Regions from separate parts of the Calditerricola yamamurae genome, predicted to be linked through region 2. Evidence: predicted binding sites of a transcription regulator. Region 2 holds the regulator's gene; each other region holds the start of a gene.

Region 1 (6,928 bases), on a different contig from region 2:
GTAGGACACGGCCGGAAGGTTGATCAGGAAGCCGAGGACACCGGCGCCGACCAGGTTCCAGATTGCCGTGGAGATGAGGAACCAGAATGCGGCGCGGTACGGGAAGTGAACACCGCCCTGCTGCAGGATGCGGTATTGCCCGTAGGCCTCGAGGATAAGCAGGGTGAGCGGAATCACCTCAAGGGCCGAGAACACGGCGCCGAGACCAATCCAGATTTCTGGGGCGCCGATCCAGTAGTAATGGTGACCCGTGCCGATGACGCCGCTTCCAAGAAGAAGGATGAGCTGGAAGTACAAGGCTCGTACGGTCGATTTTTTCGTCACCAGCCCCATTTGCACGAGCAAGAAGCCGATAACGACGACGGCAAAGACCTCAAAGATCCCTTCCACCCACAAGTGGATGATCCACCAGCGCCAGTAGTCGGCGTAGGTGATGTTGCTGCCGGGGTTGAAGAAGAAGGCGAAGATGTAGAAGGCCGGCACGGCGATGGCCGAGTAGAACAACAGGTGTACCAGTCCGCCCTTGTCCGTCTCCGCTTTCAGGCTGTCGCGCAGCCCACGGTAGACAAGGAATAGCCAGATGCTCATGCCGACGACCAGCACGACCTGCCACAACCGGCCAAGCTCCAGGTACTCCCAACCCTGATGGCCGAGCCAGAACCACAGGTTGCCCAGGTATCCCTTGACACCAAGCCACTGACCGATCATGCTGCCGACGACGAGCACAACGAGGGCCCAGAACAGGATGTCGACAAGGAGGCCTTGACGCTTTGGTTCGCGTCCGCCAACCACCGGGGCGACGTAGATGCCCATTCCGAGCCAGGCGGTGGCGATCCAGAAAATGGCGAGTTGCAGGTGGTAGCCCTTGGCAATGTTAAAGGGCAAGAGATTGGCAACCCAATCCAACCCGTAGAAGGAATCCGGTTCGATGTAGTAGTGGGCCAAGAGGCCTCCGAGCATCACCTGGGCGAGAAAGAGCAGGATCACGACGGTGAAGTACTTGGCCGTCTTGCGCTGACTGACCGTGACCGGAATGGCCGCCAGGTCAAAACGGGGGAAGTTGCCCGGTGTATAGGCTTCTTCCATGTCCAGCTTGTAGCGGTAATAGAAGTACAGGATGAGCGCGGTAAAGCCGATCAAGAGAGCGGTACTGGCCGCGCTCCACCAGATGGAAGAAAAGGACATCGTGTTTCCGGCCGCTTCGTCATACGGCCAGTTGTTCGTATAGGTGTGGGTTTCACCCGGCCGATTCGTGCTGGCCAGCCACGCTGTCCAGAAGAAGAAGTCGGCGATCTGCGTCAGCTGATCCCCTTCTGCTACCCAGGCACGATCCGACTTCGGCATGTGCTCCTCTTGGATCAGGCCGGGCAGAATGCCGTTGCCGTCGCCCTTGGTGAAGACGGTGCGGTAGTGTTCTCGCACCTTTTGGAGGGCATAGACCTGGGCCTCGGTGAGGGTCAGCGTGTCGGTTTCCGGATCGTAGCGGTTTTCCTTGATCTCTGTCCTGACTTTTTTCTCAATCGCGGCCTGCTGGGCTTTGTCCAGATCAGCAAAGGGCTTGCCGTAATCCCGCCGGGCGTGGAAATCCTGCATGGCTGTGACGGCAATGTGCAGTGTCTCGGCGGTGTAGTCCGGCCCAAGGTAGGAGCCGTGGCCGAGCACCGATCCGTAGTCCATCAGCCCGTATTTTTGGTAGACGGCTTGCCCGCCCTTGATTTGCGCGGCAGTGGTGAGTACTTCGCCCTTCGGGTCGACTACCTTTGCCGGGCGCGGCGCCAGCGATTCGTAGATCCAATACCCCCCGATGAGCAGAACGGTAAAGCTGGCAAGGATGGTGACGACGAGGATTTGCTTGAGCAAACTTCGCCTTACCGAAGGCTGCGTCTCGGGGGACGTCCGCCGTTCTGCCATCCCTTTTCCCTCCCATTCCTTGGGGTTTGTGGGCACCCCCAATATAAGAAAGACGGGGCGCACAGCTTGTGATCGCCATCACGTTTTGCCGCTTCATTCACCGATTTGCCACAAGGGCACAAACGAGGCGTCCCTTGAAACCCGAGTGAATCAAGCCGGTCCGACCAAACTGTGATGCATCTCACAATGCGCGGGAAATGGGGGCATTATAATAAATGCGCCCGTACCGGGCGCAACCGAAACCGTTGCGGGAGTGGGGGTGAGGAACCGGCGGGACAAAAGGTGCCAACGAAAGCGGGGGTATCGCATGAAGGGATACACCAAATTCTTTATCATTGCCAGCATCCTGTATTTCGTGTTGGGAACGCTGCTCGGAACACTGTTTTTCTTCCGTCCCACCCTCTTGGCGCTCAAACCGGTACATGTCCACCTCAACCTGCTCGGCTTTCTGTCCATGATGGTCTACGGTGTGTTGTACCACGTCTTGCCGCGCTTCCTTGCCCGGCCCCTGTACAGCGAATGGCTCGCGTGGTTCCACGTGATCGCTGGCAACCTTACCTTCGTGTTGCTTCTGGGGCTGATGGCACTGGGTTATGGGGGAGGGAGTTCCGAAGCGTTGGCGTGGGCCAAATGGGCTGCCCTGGCTCATTGGCTGACGATTCTCGCCTTTGCGTACAACATCCTGCAAACGATTCGGCTTGCCTCGTCGTGAGGAGAGGTGTTTTCGCACGAAGACCGCGGGAGTGTGCATTCGCTCATCGGAGTAGCGGGTCGAGGGAAGGAGGGGACAACGATGACCTTTACCAAGAACATGACGGTCAACGAGGTGATCCAGGCATCCCCGGAAGCGATGAAAGTGCTGGACGCATTCGGCATTGACCTGTGTTGCGGGGGGATGGAAACCCTGGAAGAGGCTGCGCGGAAAGTGGGCGTGGCCGTGGAGGACGTGCTGGAAAAGTTGAACGTAACCAAGGGAGGGTAAAGGAGATGGCAAGCACCAAGACGCAACACCGTCTGGCTGACTACCTGACGGACAAGCAGGTGGAGCTGATCCATGTATCCGACGTCCTGAAGCACTTTGTCATCAACCTAAAACGCGGTGAGCGCAAGGCCTGTGGCGGTGCGTTTCACCCGGAGGTTTCTTTTTATGTTGTTGAAGGCGAAGGGACCATTTTCATCGGCGACGAGGCCTATGCGGTCAAGGCAGGCGATTTGCTCATTTGCCCGCAAGGCAAGCCCCATGCCTTTACCGCCTCGAGCGACAAGTTTTCCATTTTTGTGTCCCTGCCGCTGAAGCAGTGAGGCGGCAAGCCGACCATCCGAACCGAGCGCCTGAGCCGATTTGTCGGTGGGCGCTTTTTTCGTGCGGTTGGATGTGCAGATGAACAAAATGTGAGCGGACTCCTGAATGTGAAAAATGTCACTGACCCTTTGTTCGGACGAGTTTATCATAAAAAGTAATATAAGAAAAACATAGTAATTATTTTCGATCCGGAACGGGATCCTAACGGAGAGAACAAAGAGCTCTTAAGGTGGGAGAGAAGAATGCATGCATGGACGGGACCAATTCCAATGGATGGGCGACCCCTCTATCGCGTTGCAGGTGACAAACCCATGAACGGCCATCCCTTCGCCATTCGCCTGCGCACCTTCCCGATGGGGAAGGACATCGCGTTTCTGATCACCGGCGGGCAGGCTCACATTGGGGCGGTGGCCCTTGCCTATCCAACGGGGGAGGGGGTTGAAGCAGCCGTTTACGCGCTCCCCGGCCACCGAGAAGGAGAGATCGCAGAGGAGCTGGCCCGCCGGGCGGCCGAAGCGCTGGGCTGTACGGTTGTCGTGGCGATGGGCATTCATGTGGAGGGGGCGACCAAGGAGGAGATCAATGCGATTGTGCGGACGGTCCACCGCCTGATGGAGGACGAGTTGGCCCGCATCGCATAACGCGTTGGCCGGCGGGAGCAGTACCGGCTGCGGCACGGCTCATGAAGAACGTGCAGGGGGTTGCGGGCATCTGGGGCTTCGCGGTGGGGCAAACCGGCCGTCACTGTGATCGCGGTCACGGTTTTGGTATGCGTTTTGCCGTATCCTGAAGGCGCAGGGGTTGAAACATAAGGCTAAGCGCCAACGGCGACCGGTTGAGGAGGGAACGTTAATGGAAGCCATGCCCTTCGGCTGCGGCATGATGGGAATGACCGGCGGTCCGCTGACGCTTTGCGAAGGGCTTCAGCGGTTAAAGGACGAACACCCGCCGCTCCGCAAGCAGATGGAGAAATTGTTCAAGGAGGCGCAGGCGATCGGCGCCGATGCGGGCGTCGAAGACTGGGAGGCACCCCTGCGCGCGCTGGAAGAGAAAGTGAGGATGTTCGTGGCCGAGTTGGACCCGCACTCCAAACGGGAAGAAGATGTCCTTTTCCCGCTGATGGCCAAGCATATCGGGCGGGAGATGGGTCCCATCGCGGTGATGGAGTACGAACACGAACAGGCCAAATCGCGCCTTTCGGGATTTCTGGCCACGATGGCCAGCCTGACCGGTCCCATCAAAGCCGATACCGCACGGCGGATGGCGCGTGAGGTGTCGGAAGCGGTGCAGATCCTGTTCGATCATTTCTTGAAAGAGGAAAACGTGCTCTTTCCGATGGCCGAGCAGATCCTGTCCGACGCGGAGAAGGAAAAGCTGCTTGCGGGCGTGAAGGCGAGGGGTTAACGCTTCCCCCTGCTTGAGCCGTTAAAAATGGAGGACGGCGCCTTGCCCCGGTTGTGGTCGGGGAGGCGCCGTTGCGTTTGTTATTCGACGATCTCCGGCCGCATCGCCTCAAGGCGCGCCGCAACCGCCTGAATGTCGGCTTCTCCCACGCCATGTTGACGAAGGGCGCGGCCGAGCAACTCCACGATCGCGTCGAAGTGTTCGTCGCGAATGCCCAGCCCGCGGTGCGCCTCGCGCATGCTACGTCCCGTGTACTTGTTCGGTCCACCGGTGGCGAAGGTGAGGAACAGCGTTTGGTGCCGACGCTGTTTGGCCATGTCGGTGTTGGCGAAGAAATGAGCTACGCGTGGATCGGCCAGGACCATGTCGTAGAAGGTGTCGACCACCCGAGCAATCCCTTCTTCTCCGCCGAGTCGTTCGTAAAGAGACGGCTGTGCCACAGCGGTCATCCCCCTTTTTACAGGTTATGGTGCGCGACTGCTCCATACGATACAATCTTTGGCCGTTTAGAAGTGTGATCGATGTCACAGACGAAGGGACATGATTTTGATATGGGAGAGCAGATTGGTCACGCCCGAGGCAGAACAAATGCGAGGTGTCTTGTTTGTAAGGGAGATTTCATTTATTTTTTATTTAGAATAATGGGAAACTTCAATATTAAAAGGGGTTCATCTATGGGGGTTGACCCCCGGTCATTCGTGCCGTTCCTTGTGGACGCCAAGCGAAACAGGGACCTCGCGCCCCCGCCAACCCGGCCCGGCGGAGCCGGACCGGGCGTTGGGGCGTATGACGCGACATGACGCGCACCATTCCCCTACACTCGTGCAAGGGAAGCGCTCCTGCCGGTTGACCCGGTGGCCGTCAGCTTTCACGGATGCGGAGGCTGTCAACGCGGGCCGTGCCGGCTGCTCCCAAGGCGTACAGCTCGTCGAGGAAGGCGGCCTGAAAGCTCCCCGGGCCTGCAACCTGGCCCGCTGCGCGCTCCGCCGCCCGCCCGTATACCGCCATGGCCAGGGCTGCGTCGCGGGCCGGATCCTCCGAACCGGCCAGGAACACGGCTACTGCGGCGGTGACGGCACACCCGCCCCCGGTGATGACCGTGAGCAGGGGGTGGCCGTTGTCCACGGACCACAGCCGCCGGCCGTCGGTCACCAGGTCGGTGGCCCCACTGGCCACGACGATGCAGCCGTAGTGGGCTGCCAGCTCACGTGCCGCTCCGGCCACTTCCTCCAGGGGGACCCGGTCACTGTCCACGCCCCGGCTCCGGCCTGCTGCCCGTTCCGGGACGGCCAGGGCAAGGATCTCGGCGTAATTGCCCCGCACCGCCGTCACGCCCAGCTCCAGCAGGCGGCGGGATGTCTCGAGGCGCAGCGGGGTGAAACCGGCACCGACCGGGTCGAGGATAACCGGCACGCCGTGCCGGCGGGCCTCCTGCTGGGCGGCGAGGAAGTCGGCGACGTCGCTTTTCCGGAGGGTGCCGATGTTGATCACCAGCGCGCTTGCCCGGCTGATGATGGCGGGGAATTCCTCCGCTTCTGGCGCCATGATCGGCGATCCCCCCAGCGCTAGGGTGACGTTAGCCGTCCAGTGCATGACCACCAGGTTGGTCAGGTGGTGGATCAGGGGCCTTGTTTCGCGCACCCGGTGCAGGCAGCGGGTCGCCTCTGCTTCCCAATCGCGTCTCGGGAACGGATGGGGAGAAGAAGTCCCAGCCGGGCTGGACAAGGTGTTCGAGGATTGCAAGGTGTCCATTGGTGTTCCCTCCTACCGGTGCGTAAGATGGGCATCACGAGGGCGGAGACCCGGCTCAGGATGAACCCGTCGGCCAAGAACCGTTCGCGTCCCGCCAGGCGTTCCAAGTCCAGTATCGTTTTCTGCGGAACCAAAGTCAACGGTCAGACCCAGTTCCGGTTCAGGTTTTCAATACCATAAACGACCGCGAGCCTCGGATCATAAGGCTCGCGGTCGTTTTTCCATTCGTCAACCTTATAGGTTAGCGTGTCGGTTGTTCCTGGGTGTACGGCAGATGCGGTTCATCTTCTAAGGACCAGCCGGTTTTGAGCCCCACAATGAACCAGCCCAGCACGAGCGCGCCAATGGCAAAGATGGTGTCACCGATGATCCTTAGCCAAACAAAGGTTTCGATAATGGGGCGTTGCAAGAACTCTGCCGAACGCGCGTACCACATCCCGTGTTCCACGCTTGCCCATGTTTGGAGAGCGCCAACGGGCAAGAGGCTGAGCAGCACCATGAGCGCCAGTCCAATGTTAATGGCCCAAAACGAGAATTTGAGCGGCCTGGTTTTCCATT
Region 2 (6,928 bases):
CGTGGCGACAACGGCCATGCCCCTTGTGCTCACGGCAGCGGATTCAACCCTCCAAAAACCGGTATCCCAGCACGTGCTGCAGCGGGTGCGGTTGATCCTCGAACCGAACGATCACGAGCAATGCAGCCACCCGCGCGGTGCGGGTCCACGCCGAGGATGTACGTGACGCGGGCGCGGCCTTCCACTTCCTCAAGGACACCGCGGTCATGGAAGGCGGGTCCCAGCGCGCGGCGACGAGCGCCGCCACGGCGGGCGGCGGCACGTCCACGCGCATCGCCGGCACGGCGGATCCGCTGGTCTGCATGTCGTGCGTCGGCGTTGCCCGGTCGAGGTATCGGCGCACCAAGCTCAGGTGGTCGCGCGGTGAAAACAGGCCGTGCAGTGCAGGCGGAACGGCCACATCCCGTCCGTTGACGCGCAGCGTCAGAATCCCGCCGCGGGACACCAGATGATACGTCTGGGATTGCAGGCGGCCCGTGATCGTCCAATCCCGGCCGGTCACCGTGCCCACGAAATAGCGCGCCGGGTCGCCGTTCCCCACGGGGGAAACCGGCTTGTCTTCGCCGAGGATGACTTTCAACACAAAGCGGTACGGCTGCGGGTCGGTGAGGGCGCGATCCACCGCTGCGACCAGTCGGGCACGTTCGTCCTGGCCGAACGTTTGCGCGTCCGTTCGGGCGTCGGGGCCCGCCGGAGCGCATCCGGCGCCGAGCAGGAACAGGAGCATGAGCATCGTACCAACCGACCAGCGCATCGCCGCCACCTCCCGGCCCGCAGCAGGACCAAGGGAATCGGGCACGACCGGTGATGCGGCGTGCGGGAGCCGCATCGCGGCGTTTCCCGTCACGTCCGGTAGATGGTGAACACCATTTTGTCCGGATCCTGCCGATCCTTGGCCAAGCCGAACATCAGGTCTTGCTCTTTGAGCGTGCGGTTCAGCACGTCGACGATTTTGTACAAGTCCTCGCTCGCCTGCACCTTCACCGTTGCCAGGACTTCCAGCTTGCTCTCCATCGCCCTTTCCCTCTCGTTCCATCAATATGCCAAGCGCCCAAGGCGTATGCGGGGTGCCGCGGTGAAAAGTGACACACATCGCCGCCCCCACCGCACCTCATACTATTCCTAGGCGTACCGAAGGAGGTGTCTCCCGTGTACGCACCCTCCCCTCCGGTGCCGGATGTCTCCCGCCTCGTGTTCTCCCTCGATGAGCGCCACCCTTCGTGGGTGCACCTGGAATCGCCGTACCGTCAGCCCAACCCCATCCCCTTTCGCAACTTGCACCTGTCCGACTGGCTGTCCTTGTCGTGACGCCCAGACCGTTGTTCCATAACCGCTTCCCCCTGCCCTCCCTGAACCCCGGCTTGTCCGGGGTCTTTTCTGCGATCGGGCACGTCCGGGCGGTTAGAACAGCGTCCGGCCCGTCAGTTCGGTCGCCAGGCGGGCGGCTTCGTAGCGGACGCGTTCCTCGTCAATTGTCACGCACATCCCGTCTTCCACCACCAGCCGCCCGTCCACGTACACCCGCCGCACGTCCGCCGAGCGGGCGGCGTACACCACGTGGGAAACCGGGTCATAGTGCGGATGCCAATGCGGTTCCCGGGCGTCCAGGAGGACGAGGTCCGCCCGCTTGCCCACCTCCAGCGATCCAATCCGGTCGCGCTGGAAAACGGCATCGGCGCCGTAGATCGTTGCCATCTTCAGCGCCTCCACCGCCGGCACGGCCAGCGGATCTTGGGTATGCCCCTTGTGGATCAAGGCGGCCAGGCGCATCTCCTCAAAGAGGTCCAGATTGTTGTTGCTGGCGGCGCTATCGGTCCCCAGCGACACGGTTACCCCGCTGGCCAGCAGTTTGGGCACCGGGGCGATGCCGCTGGCCAGCTTGAGGTTGGAGCCCGGATTGTGGGACACCTTAACATCGTACTCGGCCAGAACGGCGATTTCCTCGTCGGTCAGATGCACGGCATGGGCAACGAGGGTCGGCCGGTCGAAGACGCCGAGCCGGCGGAGGTGTTCCACGGGACGCACGCCGTAGTCGCGGACGTTCTGCTCCACCTCGCGCGCCGTTTCGGACAGGTGGATATGCACCGGCACGTCCAGCTCCGCGGCGGCGTCGACGATTTCCCGGATGTAGTCGGGCGGGCACGTGTATGGGGCATGCGGGGCCATCATCGTGGTGATGCGCCCCCCCGCCGCGCCGCGATACGTGCGGGCGAAGGCTTTGGCCTCTTCCAGCTTGGCCACCTGCACCTCGCGGGGGCACAGGCCGATCACGCCGCGGCACAGGACAGCGCGGATGCCCGTCTCCTCCACGTTGCGGGCCACCTCGTCCATGTGGTCGTACATATCGACAAAGGTGGTCGTTCCCGTTTTCAGCATCTCGGCGATGGCCAGGAGGCTCCCCCAGCGCACATGCTCGGCGGTAAAGCGCGCTTCGAGGGGCCACATCTTCTCCTCGAGCCACGCCTGAAGCGGCAGGTCGTCGGCGTAGCCGCGGAGGAGGGCCATCGCCGCGTGGCCGTGGGTGTTGATGAGGCCGGGCAGCACCACGCCGCCGCGGCCGTCGATGGCCTCGTCGTAGGCCGCGCGCGCCTCCTCGTCGGGGGTGGGCCCGACATACGTGATGACGCCGTCCTCGAAGGCCACGGCGCCGTCCTTGATTACGTCGAAGGCGGCATTGGCCGTGATGACCGTGACTCCATAGATGATGGTGTTCACCGCGGATCCCCTTTCCCCTTGACATGCATTCCTATTTAACCAGAGCCTCGCGGGACGGTCAAGCCGCCGCCCGGCTTTCCGGCCCGGCGGTACAGGTTCGGCGGCCGTGCCCGGTCGCGCGTTTGCGGCGTGCGCCCAACGGTTACCGGTCAACAGGGTGCCGCCGGAGAAAATCGAGGATGGCGTCGAGGGCGGCGCGTCCGGCGGCTGCCGTCACCGGGGCAAAGAGGTCGCCCATTTGGCGGAGCCGCGCGGGCACGGTTTGGATCGTAAAATCGGCGGGCTGGGCGCCGCGCGCCAGCTCCTCCCACGTCACGGGCGCCGACACCATGGCCCTCGTCCGACCACGCGGCGAATACGGCGCAGGCAAGGTGCGGCTGGGTCCGTGCTGGAGGTAGTCAACATAAACCTTGGTGCCGCGATCGCGGACGCGCCGTTCGACGGTAACGAGGCGCGGGTATCGCTCGGCGAGGTAATGGGCCAAAAAGGCGGCCACCTGTCGCGTCTCGGCGTAGGTGTATCGGCGCTGGAGGGGGATGTATACCGCGAGACCGGTGGCTCCCGATGTCTTGACGTACGTCGGGAGGCCCAGGCGATCGGTCTCCTCCTTGAGGCGGAATGCCGTCTCGACCACGGCGGAAAATCCGGGGACGGAAGGGTCGAGATCAAAAGCCAGCTCCAGCGGGTATTCGGGGTCGTCCACTTCGTGGAAGGACACGTGAAATTCCAGGGCCGCCTGGTTGCCGAGCCAAAGAAGCGTACGGAGGTCATTGAGCAGGATGGCGTTTACACTGCCCACCCTCCGGCGCGGGATCCAGGGGGGCGCGAAGACCGGCGCATTCTTCTGGTAGAAGGATTTGCCGTGAATGCCGTCGGGATAGCGGATTACCGTGAGAGCGCGGTTGCGCGTGTAGGCCAGCAGGGGTTGGGCCACGGCGTAGAGGTATGCCAGGTAGTCCCGCTTCGTGACCCCGACCTCCGGCCACAGCAGCTTGTCCGGATTGGTCAGCGTCAGGCCGGCCAGCTCGGCGGCCGACGCCGGCGGTGCACCGCCGGAGGGCATGCGGTTGCCGTTCATGGTTTCTCCCCGTCCCGCAACCCGTCGGGCGGCGTGGCGAGAAATCCCACCAGCTTGGGGTGGCGCAGGCGGCCGTCGGGCGTCTTTTCGCGGTATTGCACGCGGGCGGCAAGATACGGGAGAAGCCAGCGCAGCTGCTCCCCGCGCTGGCGGTCCACTGCCCCGCGGAAGGGTGGACGTTCGGAGACAAGGTGGGCCGTTCCGGCGGCCAGGAGCCGCCGCTCTTCTTCCGAGAGTCCGGATGCCACGCGGCCGACGTACGTCCACGTGCCATCGCCGGAGCGCTCGGCGAGAAGCACGGAACGGACGCGGCCCGCCCATTCGGCCAGGCCGACGATTGCAAAGACCCCTTCGCGGCAGGCCTTCACCTTTAGCCAGTCGCCGTGCGTTTTCCCCGGCACGTAGCGGCCCTGGCGACGCTTGGCCACCACCCCTTCCTCGCCCTGCGCGAGCACGCGGTTCCACAGCGCCTCACCGTCCCTTACGGTTTCCACCGCAAACAGAGCTTGGGAGTTTACCGGAATAAGATTATGTAAATATTCCTGGCGCGCCTCCCACGCCTCGGCAAACAGCACCGTCTCGCCGTCGCGCAGGCAGTCGAACACCGCGTAGCACGCCGGCCATGTGCGGGCGTACTGTTGCGCTGCCGCCGCGTCGCGGACCCGGATGCGGCGCACCACATCGGAGAAGGAGGATCGGCCCGCGTGATCGAGCACAATCGCTTCGCCGTCAAGCCAGCGGCGCCGGTTCCCCAACGGCTTGAGGGCCGCCACCAGCTCGGGAAAGGCGACGGTCACGTCCCGCCCGTTTTTGGACCACAAGCGGACGCCGTCGGGCCCCACATCCGCCACCAGGCGCACGCCGTCCCATTTGACCTGAAACGCGTAGGACGGATCGCGCGGCAACGCCGGGCTCAAGATCGGCTCCATGGGGGCAAAGGGCATCACCGAACCCGAGGGGGACCGCTTCGACCCGCGTGCCGTCATCCGGTCGCCTTCTTTCGGCGGCGGGGTGTGCGTTTTGCCGGGGCGGCCTCCTTTGCGGTGGCCTCCAGCGACGCTTGCAGCGCCGCCATCAGGTCGACTACCGGGGCCGGGCGCGGGGTTGGGGCCGTCTTGACCTCTTCTCCTTCGATCTTCTTGGCGATCCGCTCGCGCAGGGCCTCGCGGTATGTGTCGGTATACTTCTCCGGTTCAAAGGGGGCCGACAGGTTTTCCACCAGTTGAACGGCCATACGCACTTCCTTCTCGTCCAGATCGGTCTCAACCGGCAAATTGGGCACGAGCCGAATGCTGCGCACCTCATCCGGATAAAAGAGCGTCTCGAGCATCAGCCCGTCGGCAATGGCGCGCACGGCGCACAGCGACGACTTGGCGCGCAGCGTGACGCGGGCGATGGCGATTTTCCCCGTTTCCGCCATGGCGCGCCGCAGGAGGGCGTAGGCTTTCTCCCCATTTTCTCCCGGCGAAAGGTAGTAGGACTTGTGAAAGTAAACGGGGTCGATTTCGGACAGGTCGACAAAATCCAGGATCTCGATCGCTTTGCGCGCTTCGGGCTGCACAGCGTTCCAGTCATCCTCGGTGAGCACGACGAACTTGCCCGGCTCGTACTCGTAACCGCGCACGATGTCGTCCCACGAGACATCCTGGTTGCAGTGGGGGCAGCGGCGTACGTATTCGATGGGCGTGTGACACGCCTTGTGCAGGTAGCGAAAGCGGATGTCCTTCTCTTCTGTGGCCGCGAACAGGCGCACGGGAATGTTGACCAGCCCGAAGCTGATGGACCCTTTCCATACCGTATGCACGCGCGTCACCTCTCACCCGTAGTCTCGGAGGGGATCGCGCGCGCTATGCGGAAACGAAACTGGAAACTTAGGGCAGATAATAGGCCAAGCTGTGCAGCTCCAGGGTCACGTCGGCGTGGTGCACCCGCACCCCTTCCCTGACGCGCAGGTTGATCGGCGCGAAATTGAGGATGGCCTCCACCCCGGCTTCCACCAACCGATCCGCCACGGCCTGTGCGGTATAGGCCGGTACGGCAATGATGCCGATGCGGATGCCCTTCGCCTTGACCGTTTCCGGCAGTTCCTCGATGGGTTGGATACGCAGTGCGCCGATCTCCTGGCCGATCTTGGCCGGATCGTTGTCAAACACAGCCACAATGCGCATATTGTCCTGGCGGTACATGGTGTAATGGCACAGGGCGTGGCCGAGATGGCCGGCACCAACCAGGCAAAGGGGAATCGGCCGGTCCAGTTTTAAAATCTGGCGGATCTTTTCGATGAGATACGGGACTTCATAGCCCACGCCTTTGCGTCCAAATTCGCCGAAATAAGCCAGGTCTTTGCGGATTTGCGCCGGATTCATGCCCAGTTTTTCGCCCAGCTCCTGCGAGGATACGGTTTTGATGCCCAGGCTGTCCAGATAGGTCAGGTAGCGCAAGTAGACAGGCAGGCGTCGGATCACAGCGTCGGAGATCTTGGACGTTTTCAACCCGGCGGTTCCTCCTTTGTTGCGAATCCCGTATCACCTACCGTGTTTTCTCCTTTTCCAGAGACAATTCCTGCTGTCCGGCACGCAGACCGACAAGGACAACCTGATACTGGAGTCCGTCGGTGATGACCGCAACCGAACCGTGGCGGGACGGCTGGTAGATGTCGGCCCACGAGTCCGACAAGCGCTCCAGCACCTCCTCCCGCCCGAAGTCCCCCTCCTCGCCCCGGGAAAACACAATGGCCACCTCGGGGTCCACCGCGGCCAGGAAGTCGGGGTGCGACCCTTGCGCGCTGCCGCAGTCGCTCACCTTGAGGACCGCGGACCGCAGATCGGGATTGGCGGCGAGGATGGCCGCTTCCGCTTCGGCGTTGATCGAGCCGGTGAACAGAAAGCGCACGTCGCCGTAGGCAAGGCGGAACACCAGGGCGTTATTTTGGGGGGAGAGGGACAGCGGGGGGCGGGGATGAAGCGCGGTCAGGATGGTGCCGCGGTTGAGGTGCAGGCGTTGCCCGGCGGTGAGGGCCACGAGGCGGATCCCTTCGGGGATGCGCGGCGGCAGGACCACCTGGCGTGTCAGGGCGGGAAACACCAGCGCTTCGACGGGGTAGGCGTCGAGGACCGCTTGGGCATTCCCGGCGGC
Region 3 (6,928 bases), on a different contig from region 2:
TCACGTTCTAGGCGCAGCGCCTTATCGGTCACCGATCCGGGTTTGATCGGATCACCCGGACGGATTTTCAGGTCAATAAGCGGACTCGGTCGGTAGTACACATACCGTTGCGCGTCGGCAACCACGAGCGAAGGCGAGAACGTCAACCACGCGGCTCGCTCTTCCATGTGCTCCTCACCTTCCTGCCCCGAATCTGTTCCATTCACCCGCTGTCAGTCCTTCCGCAGTCAAACGCGAAGAAACCATTGATGCAACAGCGGCACATCGCCGATAATCGGGGAAGGAGTCCTTTCAATCTCTCTCCCTTTCATTCTAGCCGAGGCAGGATTCGAATGGCTTGCTGATTTCGGCCCGTGGGTGCAGGAGGAATGATCCCATGTCCGAACAATGGCTGGTCTTCTCCGACGAAGTGCAAGCGGCCCGCGAAGCCGGAAAACCGCTGGTCGCCTTGGAGTCCACCATTATCTCCCACGGCATGCCCTACCCGCAAAACCTGGAGACGGCCCACGCCATTGAGGACATCATCCGAGCACATGGAGCCGTGCCGGCAACCATTGCGATTGTCGACGGCAAGATCAAGATCGGGCTCAGCACCAGCGAGTTAGAAGCGCTTTCCACGCGGTCCGACGTGCTCAAGGTGAGCCGGCGGGACATCCCCTACGCGCTAACCCAGCGCAAAATGGGGGCCACCACCGTCTCGGCCACCATGATCGCCGCTCGCCTCGCCGGCATTGCCGTTTTCGTCACCGGCGGCATTGGCGGCGTGCACCGCGACGTGAACGAAACGCTGGACATCTCCGCCGACCTGACGGAGCTGGCCCAGACCAACGTAGCTGTCGTCTGCGCGGGAGCTAAGGCGATCCTCGACATCGGGCGGACCCTCGAATACCTCGAAACGCGGGGTGTTCCGGTGGTGGGGTACCAGACCGATGAATTCCCTGCCTTCTACACGCGCACCAGCGGCTTTCGGGTCGACTACCGGCTCGATACGCCGCAGGAGGTGGCCGCGCTACTCAAGGCCAAGTGGGATCTGGGGCTCGCCGGCGGCGTGGTGGTGGCCAACCCCATCCCCGCCGAAGATGCCCTCGACGAGGCCGTCGTGCGGCGGGCCATCGACACGGCGCTGGCGGAAGCCAAGGCCCAGAACATCCGCGGCAAGGCCGTCACCCCGTTTCTGCTCCGCCGCGTGAAGGAGCTGACCGGCGGCGCCAGTCTCAAGGCCAACATCGCCCTGGTCCAGCACAACGCGCGGGTAGGGGCGGAAATCGCGGTGGCATACCAAGCCCTTTGCCGTTGTTTTCCCCCCAAGGCCAGGCAGACGACCAACTAGCTCCTGCCGTGCCGCACGGAGCCGAGAACGCCACGGGCTAGGGCAGCAAGCAGTGTAGGAAAACGTCCAACTTCCCCCTCAGGAGAAAGGATGCTCAGGCACCCGCCGCCCCATTCCCGTGCTTGAAAAACGCGTTGCACATCCTTTTCATATACGGCGAAACAAAATAATCCAGACCGATTTTGCCGGCGTTTGCACCCGCCACAATGACGAAAATGCTCAGCAGAACCATTTGGGGGTTTATGCTAGTGGTTCCGCTAAACAGAAAGGCAAAGTTCATGACCATTCCAAAGAAGATGGCCGCAGTTGTGAAGCACCCGAGGATCAACCCCAGGCCCACCAGGAACTCCCCCCATGGAACGAGGACGTTAAACAACTCGACATGGGGGATGGCAAACCCCTCTAGGAATTTGGCCCACCACATCGGGACGGCAGGATGCTCACCGGTCGCTTTCGCCACCGCTCCACGCAAAAAGCCGCTCGCGTCAAATTCCCCTGTGATTTTCTCCCATCCTGCTGTGAGCCACGTATACCCCAGATATAACCTCACGACCAATAGCAAATAACTGGCGACGAGACTTTCCCGTAAGAAACGGATCATGTTAACCTCCCCCTCGTCAACGTTTTGTAAAGTGATATTCCCTTCGCCTTTTAGTCTAGTAAATCACGAGGGGGATTATTGTGATATTCTTAACAAATCGGCTTACGACATTGTGACAGTTCCGTTTTGAACGTGTGACGTCCCACCGGTCCGCGAAGGCAAAACCCCCGGCCCATTTCCTGGGCCGGGGGCTCGGGTACGAAGATACCTGCTACGGGAGCAAGCTCAAACGCCGGAAGCAGGGGCCTCACCTCGATGGCGAACCTTACCCCTTCACAATCAGCGACTCACGACGGAACAACGTGGCGGCCAACACGATGGCCAGCACGACAAACAAGCCGGTGCTCCCCATCGCGCCCAGCACAGCCCCCCACTGCGTCACCCCGTGAAACAGCTGCTTCATCACCGCGACAACGTTCAAGACCGGGATGAAAAAATAGGCGGTCGGGATCTCGTTCGGTGCCAGCGACATCGTCAAGTACGACGGCACCATCGCCACCAACAGCACAGGGGTGATATAGGTTTGCGCCTCCTTGAACGATTTCGCAAGCGAACTCAGCCCCAGCATCAGAGCGGCAAACATCATCGACAACAGCACCAAAAACAGGAGCAAGAGCGCAACGTTTGCCCCGCTAACGGCGTGAACCGGATCGGGAAAATCGCCCCCTTGCAGGCCCGCAAGTTGTGGAGCGAACCGAAAGGACAACAACAGGCTGCAGACCGAAGCCAGTGCGCTGATGCAGCCCATCAACGTAACGGTCAGCCATTTTCCCGTCAATACCGACATTCCGTGAACCGGAGCGGTGAGCAGGGCTTCCAACGTTCCCCGTTCCTTCTCGCCCGCAACGAGATCAACCGCCGCCGCCATGCCGCCGGAGGCGGTTGAAACCACCAGCAGAAAGGGGAGGATAAAGGCAAAAAACCCGCCGGTCTTCTGCTGCTCCGTGGCAACACTGCGCGACTGGATGTCGAGCGGCTTCACAATCTCTGGCGACAACTGCAAGCGAGCCAGTCGGGCGGCAACCAGTTGGTCTTGCACCGCTTGCAAATGGCTTTTCAATAGATTTTGGGCGATGGCCGATTTCGGGTTGGTCGGGTCGTAGAAAACCTCAATCTCAGCCGTTTGGTTGCGCTGCAACTTCTCGTTGATCTGCGGGTCAAGCTTGACGATCGCGCGGATCTCTCCCTCTTTCAGTGCCTGCTGCGGGTCGTGCACATGAACCACGCGGATCGCCGGATTCCGCGTCAAGGCGGCCACAATCTGCGCCTGCTCACCCTGTATGACAATCGGGATATCCTTGCGGGCCGCCTCTTGTGAACGGGACTCCATGTTGAGGAGCAACAACATCAAGCCCGGGATGAACAGAAACGGCAACAGGACGCTAACCAGCCACGTTTTCCGATCGCGAAACAGGTCAACCATCTCTTTTTTCCAAATGATCCACACTTGTCGAAAATCCATGGGTTCACCCCACGATGTTCATCATGATCTGATCCAGGTCGTTTGTCCGGTGTTGGGCGTACAGCGCTTCCACACGCCATTGTATCGCAGGACCCCCTTATGCAGGATCAGGACCCGGTCGCATAGCCGCTGCACTTCGCTCATGATATGGCTTGAGAACATGACCGTTTTGCCTTCCTTTCGAAACCTTTCGATCAATCGGCGCATCTCATTGGCCGACGTAACGTCCAGCCCTGTGGTCGGTTCGTCCAACAAGAGAATATCCGGATCGTGCACAAGCGAGCGGGCGATTGCGATCTTCTGTTTCATACCTTTGGAAAACCCACCGACCCGCTTGTCGAGAAACGCGCGCATTCCAAAACGTTCCGCCAACGCTTCGATCCGTTCAGCAAGCGTGGCTGGAGGAAGACCATACAGCCGTCCGAAATAGGCGATGTTTTCCCGGGCGGTCAAGCGGTCGTACAATCCGGTTTCCCCTCCAAACAGAATGCCGATCCGCTTGCGCACCGCCTGGGCGTGCCGGATGGCGTCCAAGCCGTCAATTTCGATGGAACCCGACGTCGGCCGCAACACCGTCGCAATCATGCGCGGCACAGTGGTTTTCCCCGCGCCGTTTTCCCCTAGCAAGCCGACCACTTCACCGCGCCCAACTGCAAACGACAGGTTTTCCACCGCCGTGAAACCGTTAAATGTTTTGGTGACCGATCGGAGAACAATCAAGCCGCTCCCTCCCGTTCCCCCCATAACCCACCCGTTTCCCGCCTGTCCCCATTCGGTTCGAGCTCCTTTAACAGATCTGCTGGAATCCCGAAACAAACGGATATAGACACCCAATACTTGGATCCGTCTTCCCGAAGGGCGAGGCGAAAAAAATCCTGATGCTGTCTGGATCCTATCACATTCCCGGTCCTCTGCCAAGGATTTGTTTGAAATTTCCAAATTCCCCGATCAGAAAACCCTCGGCATCAGCCCGCAGCCCTGCGGATGCACTCGGCGGTAAACCGTTTATGAACGAAAACCCCCGACCCACTCCGGGGTCGGGGGGTTGGAACCCAGCCGAATTATTCAACGATCTCCGTCACGACGCCCGCGCCGACCGTGCGGCCGCCTTCGCGGATAGCGAAGCGCGTCCCGTTTTCGAGGGCGATCGGGGCGATCAGTTCCACTTCAAAGTTGACGTTGTCGCCGGGCATGACCATTTCCACGCCTTCCGGCAGCTTGATCGTGCCCGTGACGTCCGTCGTGCGGAAGTAGAACTGCGGACGATAGCCGTTGAAGAACGGCGTGTGGCGACCGCCTTCCTCCTTCGTCAGGACATAGACCTCCGCCTTGAACTTGGTGTGCGGCTTCACCGTGCCGGGTTTGGCCAGCACTTGGCCGCGCTCCACTTCCTTGCGGTCCACGCCGCGCAGCAGGGCACCGATGTTGTCGCCGGCTTCGGCTTGGTCGAGGATCTTGCGGAACATCTCGACACCGGTGACCGTGGTCTTCTTGATTTCATCGCGCAGGCCTACGATCTCCACTTCGTCGCCAACCTTCAGCGTCCCGCGCTCGACACGACCCGTGGCCACCGTACCGCGACCGGTGATCGTGAAGACGTCCTCAATCGGCATGAGGAACGGCTTGTCAACCTCACGCTGCGGCGTCGGGATGTACTCGTCGACGGCCTTCATCAGCTCGAGGATCTTTTCCGCCCACGGACCTTCCGGATCTTCGAGGGCCTTCAGCGCGGAACCGCGGATGACCGGCACCTCGTCGCCCGGGAATTCGTATTGGGACAGGAGATCACGCACTTCCATTTCGACGAGGTCGAGCAGCTCCTCGTCGTCCACCATGTCGACCTTGTTCAGGAACACGACGATGTACGGAACACCGACCTGACGGGCCAGGAGGATGTGCTCACGGGTTTGCGGCATCGGACCGTCGGCCGCCGACACGACGAGGATGGCGCCGTCCATTTGCGCCGCACCGGTGATCATGTTCTTCACGTAGTCGGCGTGACCCGGGCAGTCCACGTGCGCATAGTGGCGGTTTTCCGTTTCGTACTCGACGTGGGCCGTGGAAATCGTGATCCCGCGTTCACGCTCTTCCGGCGCCTTGTCGATTTGGTCGTACGCGGTGGCTTGCGCACGGCCAAAGCGCGCCAGAACCGTGGTGATCGCCGCGGTCAGCGTCGTTTTCCCGTGGTCAACGTGGCCGATCGTCCCGATGTTGACGTGGGGTTTCGTCCGTTCAAACTTTTGCTTCGCCATACAGACAAGCCTCCTTAACCCTTGTTTTGGTTGTGATTGGTTGTGATTTGAAGAGGGGGACGAGGGTGGTTCAAACCACCCTCATTGTATCCCTTTCGCGGGTGACAGAAAAGAGGGAAATAGGGTTACTTCGCCCGGTTGTTGATGATTTGGTCGGCGATGTTCTTCGGCACTTCCTCGTAGTGGTCGAAGATCATCGTGTACGTGCCGCGACCCTGGGTCTTGGAGCGCAGCGCCGTGGCATAGCCGAACATCTCGGCCAGCGGCACCATGGCACGAATCACCTGAGCGTTGCCGCGCGGCTCCATACCCTCCACGCGACCGCGGCGGGCGTTGATGTCGCCGATGACATCGCCCATGTACTCCTCGGGAACCACCACTTCCACCTTCATCACTGGCTCCAAGAGCACCGGCGCGCACTTGTCCTTCGCCGCTTTCAGGGCCTGGGAAGCGGCGATCTTGAAGGCCATCTCCGAGGAGTCGACCTCGTGGTACGACCCGTCGAAGAGGGTGGCCTTGATGTCGATGATCGGGTAGCCGGCCAGCACGCCGTTCTGCATGGCCTCCTCGAGACCCGCCTGAACGGCCGGCACGTATTCCTTCGGCACGACACCGCCGACGATCTTGTTTTCGAAAACGAAGCCCGACCCGCGCGGCAGCGGCTCGAATTCGATCCACACGTGCCCGTACTGCCCGCGGCCACCCGTCTGGCGAATGAACTTCCCTTCACACTTGGCCGACTGGGTAAAGGTCTCCTTGTAGGCAACCTGCGGCTTGCCGACGTTGGCCTCGACCTTGAACTCCCGCTGCAAGCGGTCGACGATGATCTCCAGGTGCAGCTCGCCCATCCCGGCGATGATCGTCTGTCCCGTCTCCTCGTCGGTGTAGAAGCGGAAGGTCGGGTCTTCCTCGGCCAGACGCCCCAGCGCGGTGGCCATCTTGTCCTGGTCGGCCTTGGTCTTGGGCTCGATGGCCACGGAGATCACCGGCTCCGGGAACTCCATCGACTCGAGGATAATCGGGTTTTTCTCGTCGCACAGCGTGTCGCCGGTGGTGGTGTCCTTCAGGCCCACCGCAGCGGCGATGTCCCCGGCGTACACAGCCGAGATCTCCTCGCGATGGTTGGCGTGCATCTGCAGGATGCGGCCGATCCGCTCACGCTTGCCCTTCGTGGCGTTCAGCACGTAGGAACCGGCGTTGAGCACACCGGAATACACCCGGAAGAAGGTGAGTTTCCCGACATACGGGTCGGTCATGATCTTGAAGGCCAGCGCCGCGAAGGG

What was found. Region 2 encodes Rex, which represses fermentation and respiration genes when NADH is low (regulators of the CRP and FNR family bind a similar motif). Its sites were predicted from a motif close to TTGTGAAATATTTCACAA; they were not measured.
Region 1: a site for Rex is predicted at 3,320-3,337, ahead of lpdD (prenylated flavin chaperone LpdD). Genes of this name have one in related genera too.
Region 3: a site for Rex is predicted at 2,010-2,027, ahead of ACYQ0Z_RS03845 (DoxX family membrane protein). Genes of this name have one in related genera too.

Annotation. Positions count from the first base shown of each region.
Region 1 covers NZ_BAAIFH010000004.1:418,600-425,527, reverse strand. The annotation lists gene ACYQ0Z_RS03400 (nitric-oxide reductase large subunit) at 1-1,911, opposite strand, end outside; gene ACYQ0Z_RS03395 (hypothetical protein) at 2,219-2,623, shown strand; gene ACYQ0Z_RS03390 (DUF542 domain-containing protein) at 2,705-2,893, shown strand; gene ACYQ0Z_RS03385 (cupin domain-containing protein) at 2,899-3,213, shown strand; gene lpdD (prenylated flavin chaperone LpdD) at 3,526-3,855, shown strand; gene ACYQ0Z_RS03375 (hemerythrin domain-containing protein) at 4,067-4,618, shown strand; gene ACYQ0Z_RS03370 (group I truncated hemoglobin) at 4,699-5,058, opposite strand; gene thiM (hydroxyethylthiazole kinase) at 5,480-6,370, opposite strand; gene ACYQ0Z_RS03360 (cbb3-type cytochrome c oxidase subunit I) at 6,612-6,928, opposite strand, start outside.
Region 2 covers NZ_BAAIFH010000006.1:308,056-314,983, reverse strand. The annotation lists gene ACYQ0Z_RS07915 (cell wall elongation regulator TseB-like domain-containing protein) at 1-18, opposite strand, end outside; gene ACYQ0Z_RS07910 (hypothetical protein) at 44-829, opposite strand; gene ACYQ0Z_RS07905 (YpmA family protein) at 844-1,014, opposite strand; gene ACYQ0Z_RS07900 (hypothetical protein) at 1,150-1,308, shown strand; gene ACYQ0Z_RS07895 (amidohydrolase) at 1,402-2,715, opposite strand; gene ligD (non-homologous end-joining DNA ligase) at 2,858-3,793, opposite strand; gene ACYQ0Z_RS07885 (ATP-dependent DNA ligase) at 3,790-4,779, opposite strand; gene ku (non-homologous end joining protein Ku) at 4,776-5,597, opposite strand; gene ACYQ0Z_RS07875 (redox-sensing transcriptional repressor Rex) at 5,665-6,285, opposite strand; gene ACYQ0Z_RS07870 (ComEC/Rec2 family competence protein) at 6,323-6,928, opposite strand, start outside.
Region 3 covers NZ_BAAIFH010000004.1:480,065-486,992, forward strand. The annotation lists gene ACYQ0Z_RS03835 (LytTR family DNA-binding domain-containing protein) at 1-167, opposite strand, end outside; gene ACYQ0Z_RS03840 (pseudouridine-5'-phosphate glycosidase) at 377-1,330, shown strand; gene ACYQ0Z_RS03845 (DoxX family membrane protein) at 1,425-1,931, opposite strand; gene ACYQ0Z_RS03850 (ABC transporter permease) at 2,197-3,393, opposite strand; partial or broken gene ACYQ0Z_RS03855 (ABC transporter ATP-binding protein) at 3,398-4,113, opposite strand; gene tuf (elongation factor Tu) at 4,455-5,645, opposite strand; gene fusA (elongation factor G) at 5,771-6,928, opposite strand, start outside.